4 regions of the Streptomyces sp. GLSS-08 genome follow, and region 3 is predicted to be linked to each of the others. Evidence: riboswitches for the same ligand, from Rfam matches in the RefSeq annotation. Region 3 holds a riboswitch; each other region holds the start of a gene.
The links. Region 3 has a riboswitch for cobalamin ahead of AC0ZLC_RS14440 (ribonucleoside-diphosphate reductase subunit alpha). Riboswitches for the same ligand answer to the same signal wherever they lie in the genome.
Positions count from the first base shown of each region.

Region 1 (2,189 bases), on a different contig from region 3:
CTCCTCCCTGCCCTGAGCAGGGGCGGTCCCGGGCACCGTCAGCCGCTGGGCCAGTGCGCCGAAGACGAGCCCGAAGGAGGTCCACAGCGTCAGCTGGATCGCCAGTGCCGCGAGCCGGAACTGCCACAGCAGGGTGCCCGAGAAGTCCCTCGGCACCTCGTCGACCGCCGGGAGGAACGCGTACGCAAGAGCGACGGCGACGACGAAGAACGCCCCGGCGGCCAGCGTCGCGTTCCAGTTGCCCAGCCGCGGTGCGAGGCGCTTGCCCAGGATCACGGTCGCGACGGCAAGCAGCACGCTGAGCAGGACCATGAGGAAGTACAGCGTCGTCCGCTTGCCGATGGTGTCGGCGTCGCCGACGGACGGCGGGTTGGCCGGGTACTTGAGGAACGGCACGACGTAGACCGCGACCAGGCCCGCCGTCGACAGCAGCAGCGCACTCGCCCGGGGCCCGAAGCGGCCGATCCGTCCGAGGGCGAAGCAGTACGCGAGAGCGGCGATGCCGCCGAAGGCGATGCCGTAGACGAGGACGCCGGTGGCCAGGCCACCGGTGGACTGCATGGTGCGGGTCACCGTCTCCACGCCGTGTTCGTGGTGGTGCGCGTGCGATTCCTCGTACGCGATCGCCGCGTCCACGCGGGACTCACCGAGGAAGTACGCGACGGCGAGGGCGAGCAGGCCGGCGGCGAGACCCGCCAGCATGCCGCGCACCAGGAGGTTTCTGACTGTTGCTGAGTTCATCGGCTCGTACGCTTCCTCGTCGCCGTCAGTGGCAGGGGAAGCCGAGCAGATGGCGGGCGTCGTGCACCCACTCGTGCACGTTCTCGCCCGAGACGAGCGCGGTGGCGCCCTGTTCGGCGCCGACGAAGTAGAGCAGGACCAGCATCAGGATGCCGAAGAAGACCGCCCAGGGAGCGATCGCGCCGATCGGCAGCTTGGCGGGAACGGCGGTGGGAGTGGCGGTCGGCTGAGCGACGGACTGCGCCATGTGGCAGGACCTCCTGGGGAACTCGCGTCCCATCGTGGTGGTGCACAGGACGACGGCTGCGGGTCTGACTTGCCCTGCCTTCACCACCCCTGGCGGGAGCGGCTGTTGCGGGGCTTACAGTGGCGCGACCGTGCCGGATTCTCACCGGGCTTCCGCCGTACCGTCGTCAATATCGTCGAGACCGTACCGCGAAGCGGAGGCCCGGCCAAGGGCGCACGGGAGGCACAGCGTGCGCCCCGGGGTTCAGGACCACGGCCAACTCCCGCTCTGCACACGGCGTTCGGCTGCGGGCGCGGCGGCATTTCGATCACGAGAGCGGATCCATGACGACCCGAGTGACCTTGATCTCAGCAGCGTCGAGCGCGGCGCTCCGCGAGGCCCGCTTCGACGACGGCTGTCCCGCGGACACCGGCGGACTGCGGCTCGCCCGGACTGCCGCGGACATGTTCACGGCCGCGGGTGAGCGGTGGGTCTCCCCCAGCGTGCGCTGCCGGGACACCGCCGGCGCGCTCGGTCTTGACGCGGTCGAGGTGGCGGAGCTCGCCGGTCTCGACGTGGGCCGCTGGCGCGGCGCGACGCTGGACGAGGTGGGCGCGAAGGAACCGGACGCGGTCGCGCGCTGGCTGGCGGACCCGGGGTCCGCTCCGCACGGCGGGGAGTCGGTGCGGGACTTCTGCGACCGGGTCGCCCGTCGGCTGGACAGGGCCGCGGAGCACGCGGGGCGCGTCGTCGCCGTCGTGGAGCCGGAGGTCGTACGGGCCGCGCTGGTACGGGCTCTCGGGGCGCCGGAGTCCGCGTTCTGGCGGATCGACGTACCGCCGCTGACCGCCACGGAGCTCAGCGGGCGCTCGAACCGCTGGAACGTGCGCGCCGGACGCCCGCTGCCGGACCGGGACGCGGACCGGTGTGGCGCGGACCGGGAAGCGCACCGGTAGACGCGGACCGAAGACCAGCGCCCGCGTGACGCGGACCGGCACCCGCGCCCGCCTGACGCGGACCGGGACCCGCACCGATGTGGTGCCCGGCGGCAGGCCGCCGGTACCGTCGGCGCCCGGGCACCCCGGGCCGCCCGGGGTGCCCCCGGTGCCGGCGGCGTGCCGACGGGGTGGCGGCCCGCCTCAGCGGAGCGTGGCCATGAAGTCCATGCAGGCCTGGGCGCACTCACGGCAGGCCTTCGCACTGCCCTGCGCACCGGGGTGGT
Region 1 is NZ_JBWJAQ010000003.1:386,470-388,658, reverse strand. It holds gene AC0ZLC_RS07260 (CbtA family protein) at 1-741, opposite strand, end outside; gene AC0ZLC_RS07255 (CbtB domain-containing protein) at 767-988, opposite strand; cobalamin riboswitch at 1,026-1,186, opposite strand; gene AC0ZLC_RS07250 (histidine phosphatase family protein) at 1,312-1,923, shown strand; gene AC0ZLC_RS07245 (four-helix bundle copper-binding protein) at 2,107-2,189, opposite strand, start outside.
Region 1: it holds a riboswitch for cobalamin, as region 3 does, so the genes downstream of both, AC0ZLC_RS07255 (CbtB domain-containing protein) here and AC0ZLC_RS14440 (ribonucleoside-diphosphate reductase subunit alpha) in region 3, are expected to answer to the same signal.

Region 2 (2,189 bases), on a different contig from region 3:
CGGGTATCGACCGGTGGCCGACGGCCGAGGGCCACGCGTCCCGGCCGCGCAACGGAACGACCTGGGCGAGCCCTTCCCACTGTTCATCGGTGACGTCGTGGCTGTTCACTGGCCATCCCCGCCCTGGCTCGCCATGGTTGTCTGCACCAGGCAATTCTTACCCATGGTCACCCGTTCGGCCGAACAGCGACACGGTCCGCGACAGCTCTCCTTGCGGTACGGCTCGCGGAAGCACGTCCAAAATCAGGCGATGTCCGTGCCGCAGTGCGCCAGCAGCGCAACGACCGGACCGTCGATCAAGCGGTAGCGCACGACGCGTCCCTCCCGCTCGCCGACGACGACCTCGGCCGTCCGCAGCAGGCGCAACGCCTGCGACACGGCGGGGTCGTTCATGCCGGTCGCGATCGCCAGGTCGGACACCGCCAGGGGCCCGGCCCGGTGCAGCGCCAGCAGGAGCGCCAGCCTGCCGGGGTCGGCGAGCAGCGAGAAGCGGTCGGCCCAGGCGCGTACGGCCGCGGGCTCGCCGATGGCGGCGGCGGCGTCGCAGACCCGGTGGCCGTCGATGGTGCGCCGGTCGGCACGGTCGGCGGGGACGAGATGCATGACGGCATTCTTCCAGGCGGCACTGTGATCTTCGATACCTGCGCAACTGTGCAGGCTTGCAGCGGTCGACGGGCGGCACCTAGGGTTGGCGGGCCGTGGTGTTCGGGAAGACCGGTGACAGCCTTTCAGGGGCCCAGTCCGGAGCGGCCCTCGCCACTGTGATCGGGGAGTTCCCGTCCCGTGCCGCTCCAGGGCGGCGCCACTGGCCGGACGGCCGGGAAGGCAGGGGCGGGCGCGTCGACCCTCCGCCACGCCCGGCTTCGGCTCGTGCGGGAGGTACCCGCGAGCCAGGAGACCGGCCACGGCATCTCACGAAGTGATCCACGAGGTGCTGGAGCGTGACCGCATGACCCTGCCCACCGGGCCCGCCGCCTTCCGATGGCGACGCGAGGACACCGTCCGTACCGCCGGCCTGCTGGCGGTGATCGCCGCCCTGCACGTCGTCGCGTTCGGGGTGCTCTTCCTGCTGGTCGTGCCGGCGCACTACGAGGTCGGTTCGAAGGCGTTCGGCATCGGCCTCGGCGTGACCGCGTACACGCTCGGCATGCGGCACGCCTTCGACGCCGACCACATAGCGGCCATCGACAACACGACGCGCAAGCTGATGGCCGACGGCAAGCGGCCGGTGTCGGTGGGGTTCTGGTTCGCGCTCGGCCACTCCAGCGTCGTGGTCCTCCTCGCGGCGCTCATCGCGGGCGGCACCCAGCTGGCCGGGCGGATCATGAACGAGGGGTCGAGCACGCACCAGGTGCTCGGCGTCATGGGTACGACCGTCTCGGGCGTGTTCCTCTACCTCATCGCCGCGCTCAACCTCGTGGCCCTGATGGGCATCCTGCGGGTCTTTCGCGCGATGCGGGCGGGGACGTACGACGAGAAGGAACTCGAAGGACACCTGGACTCCAGGGGGTTCATGAACCGGATCCTCGACCGCTTCACCAAGTCCATCAGCCGCCCGGGGCAGATGTTCCCGCTGGGTTTCCTCTTCGGCCTCGGCTTCGACACCGCGACGGAGGTCACGCTGATGGTGATGGCGGGCAGCGGCGCCGCGGCGGGGCTGCCCTGGTACGCGATCCTGTGCCTGCCGCTGCTGTTCGCGGCGGGCATGAGCCTGTTCGACACGCTCGACGGCACGTTCATGAACTTCGCCTACCAGTGGGCCTTCTCGAATCCCGTGCGCAAGGTGTTCTACAACCTCACCATCACCGGTCTGTCGATCGCGGTGGCGTTCCTGATCGGCACGATCGAACTGGTCGGCGTCCTGCACGACCGGCTCGACCTGCGGGACGCGGTCACGGGCTGGATCGCCGGTCTCGACCTCGACAACGTGGGTTTCATCATCGTCGGTCTGTTCGTGGTCGTGTGGGCCGCCGCGCTCGCCTACTGGCGGCTGGCCAGGGTCGAGCAGCGGTGGGCGGTGCGCCCGGCGGACGGGGGCTGACGCCGGGGACGAGGGCGACGCCCTCCGGGAACACCCGTCGATATGACACTCAGTCCCCTCCTGCGGGCACTGAGTGTCATACGTGATCTCCGATGCTAGTTTCCCCGCATGAGTGAGACTCCCCGCCGGAGCCCGTCGGCCGGGACGG
Region 2 is NZ_JBWJAQ010000001.1:477,918-480,106, forward strand. It holds gene AC0ZLC_RS01865 (cell division protein SepF) at 1-109, opposite strand, end outside; gene AC0ZLC_RS01870 (ArsR/SmtB family transcription factor) at 244-603, opposite strand; cobalamin riboswitch at 683-921, shown strand; gene nicT (Nickel transporter NicT) at 950-2,041, shown strand.
Region 2: it holds a riboswitch for cobalamin, as region 3 does, so the genes downstream of both, nicT (Nickel transporter NicT) here and AC0ZLC_RS14440 (ribonucleoside-diphosphate reductase subunit alpha) in region 3, are expected to answer to the same signal.

Region 3 (2,189 bases):
CACCGCTGGGCGCTCCTCGCGGGCTGGGCGGTCGGCATGGCCTACGGCACCCTCGCCGCGTACGGGGTCGCCTCCCCGACGCAGAAGCACTTCGGCGGCAGCTCCAAGGAGATCCCCGGCATCGGGGAGATCGGCTACATCGGTCTGACGGCCTTCGTGCTGAACGTCGTGGTGACGGTGGTGCTGACCTTCGTCCTGCGCGCGGCGAAGGCCCCCGACGGTGTGGACGAGACGTCGCCCGCGGACTACACGGCGGACGCCGGGGACCCGGGCGTCCCCACGGAACTCCCGAAGGCCACGGCAGACATCGCCCACTGAGTCCCGCGCGTCGGACGACGGGCCGCCGGGGTGAACCGGCGGCCCGTCGTCGTCCGTTTCCGGCAGACTCGGCCGCATGGACATCCTCATCGGACACGGGCCACTGAGGGGTGTTTCCGCGTCGTGCTCTCCACCCAGCGCACCATGCGCGCCCACCGCGTCCACGAGCGGCTCGGTTTCACCCGAGCCCCCGCGCGCGACTGGAACCCGGTCCCGGACCTCGACGACATCCTGCTGCCGACGTACGAGCTGACGCTCTGACAGCGGCGGTGCCGACGGCGGCCTCCCTGCCGACTGCCACCCTCCGGAGCCGACACGACACAACATGTGGGGGCGCATCGGCGGCCCGGCACAAGATGTATGCTCATGCTCGCTGTCGCCGCAGGGGAATCCGGTGCGAATCCGGAACTGTCCCGCAACGGTGTACTTGTGCGTGTTCGCGCACACGGTCAGTCCGAGGACCTGCCGGCAGTGCGCCCGGTCCGTCCGGTCCGGGTGCCCAGACGTCCGGGCCTCGTGGAATGGGCCGGTGGACGCACGCGTACCCGTGCGGGACGACGTGTGCCCCGCTGCCCTCCCGAAGGCCCCGTGCCGAGCGAGGGAGAGCCCCACGTGACCATCGCGCCAGCCGATCCGGCGACACCGCCCGCGACATCGGCCCAGCCGGACGGTCCCGGTGCCGCACTGTTGCGGACCCTGACCGACCTCACCGCCGACCTCCCCGACGCCGACCCCGGCCGGGTCGCCGCCGCCGCGCTGCGCGGCCGGTCCGCGCGGGCGGACGAGGCGGAACTGCGCGAACTGGCCACCGAGGCCGCGGCGGGACTCATCTCCGAGGACCCGGTCTACTCACGCCTGGCCGCGCGGCTGCTGACGATCAGCATCGCCGCCGAGGCCGCCTCGCAGGGCGTCACGTCCTTCTCCGGCTCCGTCGCCGTCGGGCACCGGGAGGGACTGATCGCCGACCGCACCGCCGAGTTCGTCCGCCTGCACGCGGCACGTCTCGACGCGCTCGTCGACGTCGCGGGCGACGACCGCTTCGGCTACTTCGGCCTGCGCACCCTGCACAGCCGCTATCTGCTCCGGCACCCGATCACCCGGCGCGTGATCGAGACCCCGCAGTTCTTCATGCTGCGCGTCGCCTCCGGTCTCGCCGAGGACGACACCTCCCGCGCCGTCGACGAAGTGGCCGCGCTCTACGGTCTGATGAGCCGGCTCGACTACCTGCCCTCCTCCCCCACGCTGTTCAACTCCGGCACCCGACACCCGCAGATGTCGTCCTGCTACCTCCTCGACTCCCCGCTGGACGAGCTGGACTCCCTCTACGACCGCTACCACCAGGTGGCCCGCCTCTCCAAGCACGCCGGCGGCATCGGTCTGTCCTACTCCCGCATCCGTTCCCGCGGTTCGCTGATCCGCGGCACGAACGGGCACTCCAACGGCATCGTGCCGTTCCTGAAGACGCTGGACGCCTCGGTCGCCGCGGTGAACCAGGGCGGCCGGCGCAAGGGTGCCGCCGCGGTCTACCTGGAGACCTGGCACTCCGACATCGAGGAGTTCCTGGAACTGCGCGACAACACCGGGGAGGACGCCCGCCGTACGCACAACCTCAACCTCGCGCACTGGATCCCCGACGAGTTCATGCGCCGGGTCGACGCGAACGGCGTCTGGTCGCTGTTCTCGCCGTCCGACGTGCCCGAGCTGGTCGACCTGTGGGGCGAGGAGTTCGACGCCGCGTACCGCAGGGCCGAGGAGGCGGGGCTGGCCAGGAAGACGATCCCCGCCCGCGACCTGTACGGCCGGATGATGCGCACCCTGGCGCAGACCGGCAACGGCTGGATGACGTTCAAGGACGCCGCCAACCGCACCGC
Region 3 is NZ_JBWJAQ010000007.1:87,167-89,355, forward strand. It holds gene mctP (monocarboxylate uptake permease MctP) at 1-318, shown strand, start outside; partial or broken gene AC0ZLC_RS14435 (GNAT family N-acetyltransferase) at 409-579, shown strand; cobalamin riboswitch at 644-802, shown strand; gene AC0ZLC_RS14440 (ribonucleoside-diphosphate reductase subunit alpha) at 931-2,189, shown strand, end outside.

Region 4 (2,189 bases), on a different contig from region 3:
TGCGCCCGCCCGATCTCCGCCCCCTCGCGCGTGACGAACGAGTTGAGGGACATGTTCTGCGCCTTGAAGGGCGCCACCTTCACGCCCTGGCGCACCAGCCACCGGCAGATCCCGGCGGTCACGACGCTCTTGCCGGCGTCGGAGGTGGTGCCGGCGATCAGCAGTCCGCCGCTCATCGGGTACGCCCCTTCGTGAGTCCCTGCGCGAGCAGCCGCCCGGCGACGCACACGCCCAGCGCGAGCCCGCTCACCCGCCGGGACAGCCGTACGGCCCGCTCGATGTCGCGGACGGACACGGCCCGCCCGTCGCCGTTCAGCACGGGCCGGTGCTCGACCCGCCCTCCGTACGAGAGGGTCCCGCCCAGCCGTACGCCCAGCGCCCCCGCGAAGGAGGCCTCCACGGGACCGGCGTTGGGGCTCGGGTGCCTGGCGGCGTCGGCACGCCAGGCGCGCACGGCACCGCGCGGATCGCCGCCCGCGACGGCCGCGAGTACGGCGGTCAGCCGGGCCCCCGGCCAGCCGGCGACGTCGTCGAGCCGTGCGGAGGCCCACCCGTAGCGGCGGTACCTGGCGGACCTGTGCCCGACCATCGCGTCCAGCGTGTTCACGGCCCGGAAGGCGACGAGCCCGGGCACACCGCCGACGGCGCCCCAGACCAGGGCGCCCACGACGGCGTCGGAGGTGTTCTCGGCGACGGACTCGACCACGGCCCGGGCGATCCCGTCGGTGTCCAGCGCCTGCGGATCCCGCCCGCACAGGTGGGGCAGCCGCTCGCGGGCGGCGTCGACGTCGCCGGCGGCCAGCGCACCGCCGACGGTCCTGGCCTCCCGGCCGAGGGAGGTGCCCCCGACGACGGCCCAGGTGGCGGCGGCGGTCAGCGCGACGGAGGCGGCGGGGGAAGTGTGCACGCGGTGGCTCGCGAGGGCCGCGAGAGCGGCGGCGCCACCGGCGCACACCGCGGTGTGCAGCGCGCCCCATCCGCGGTGGTCGCGCCACAGCACCCGTTCCACGGCGCCCGCGGCCCGCCCGAACGCGGCGACCGGGTGCCCGCGGCGGGGGTCGCCGAGGAGCAGGTCGCCGAGGAGGCCGGCGGTGGCGCCGTACGCGAAGACGCGATCGGCACGCACGGGCTCAGCCCGCTGTGGGGTGCGGCAGCACCCTCGTACTCGTCAGGACCCGCAACGGGCAGCCGCGCATGGCGATATGTCCTCACTCAGGGTGTCCGCGCCCTGGTTCGAAGAGACCGGCGGTGAGAGTTCCTGGCTCCCGGGGGCGTTCTTCCCCGGTGACAGTGGCGGGACCGCGCCGGATTCGCACCGGCTTCCTCTCCTGCCGCCGTAGTTGGCTCCGGCAGTCCACCACGGGGTCAGAACAGCCGTCAACTTGCTGTTGACCTGCGAAGGGAGAGTGTGCGAAGCCCCACACGCAGGTGGGGTGCGGGACGGTGTTCCGTCCCGCACCCCACGTGAAGTGATGCCGCGTTGTTCGGTTTTTGTCGGGTTTCAGCCCGGTCGTCAGGCGACGATCAGGTAGATGCCGTACGCCACCGCCGCCGCGCACGCGGCGAAGCAGGCGTACGCGCCGGTCACCGCGAGGGCGGCGGAACCGCCCTGCGTGGCCCCGGACTCGCGCTTGGAGAGGCCGACGATGCCGAGGGTGAAGAGGCCGACGAGGGCCACGGTGACCACGAGGCTGGCTCCGAAGACGGAGCCGAGGGCTGCCCAGTCGATGTTCATGCTGTTCGTTCCTTAGACCGTGGCCGGGCGGGTGGGCTCGGTGGGGGTGCCGGCGTCCGGGGCCGGGATGGTGGCCGTCAGACCGATGTCGGCCGTGGCGACCGGGCCGGCCGGCGGCGGGGTGACCGCGGCGATCGCGGCGGTCACGACGCCCGCGGGCTCGGCCTGGCCGTCGTTGACGTTGGCCATGGTGACCGGCTGGCGGCGCGAGAGCGTCCAGATGACACCGGCGCCGGCCACGAGCAGCACGCCCGTGGTGACGATGCCCCAGGTGCCCTGCTGGGTGAGGAACTCGGCACCGGCGCCGACGAGTCCGGCGGCCGGCAGGGTCAGGCCCCACGCGATGAACATGCGGCTCGCGGTCGACCAGCGGACGACCCCGCCCCTGCGGCCGAGGCCCGAGCCCATGACGGCGCCGGAGCAGGACTGCGTGGTGGAGAGCGAGAAGCCCAGG
Region 4 is NZ_JBWJAQ010000018.1:68,259-70,447, forward strand. It holds gene AC0ZLC_RS27125 (cobyric acid synthase) at 1-176, opposite strand, end outside; gene AC0ZLC_RS27130 (cobalamin biosynthesis protein) at 173-1,126, opposite strand; cobalamin riboswitch at 1,234-1,374, opposite strand; gene AC0ZLC_RS27135 (hypothetical protein) at 1,514-1,735, opposite strand; gene AC0ZLC_RS27140 (inorganic phosphate transporter) at 1,748-2,189, opposite strand, start outside.
Region 4: it holds a riboswitch for cobalamin, as region 3 does, so the genes downstream of both, AC0ZLC_RS27130 (cobalamin biosynthesis protein) here and AC0ZLC_RS14440 (ribonucleoside-diphosphate reductase subunit alpha) in region 3, are expected to answer to the same signal.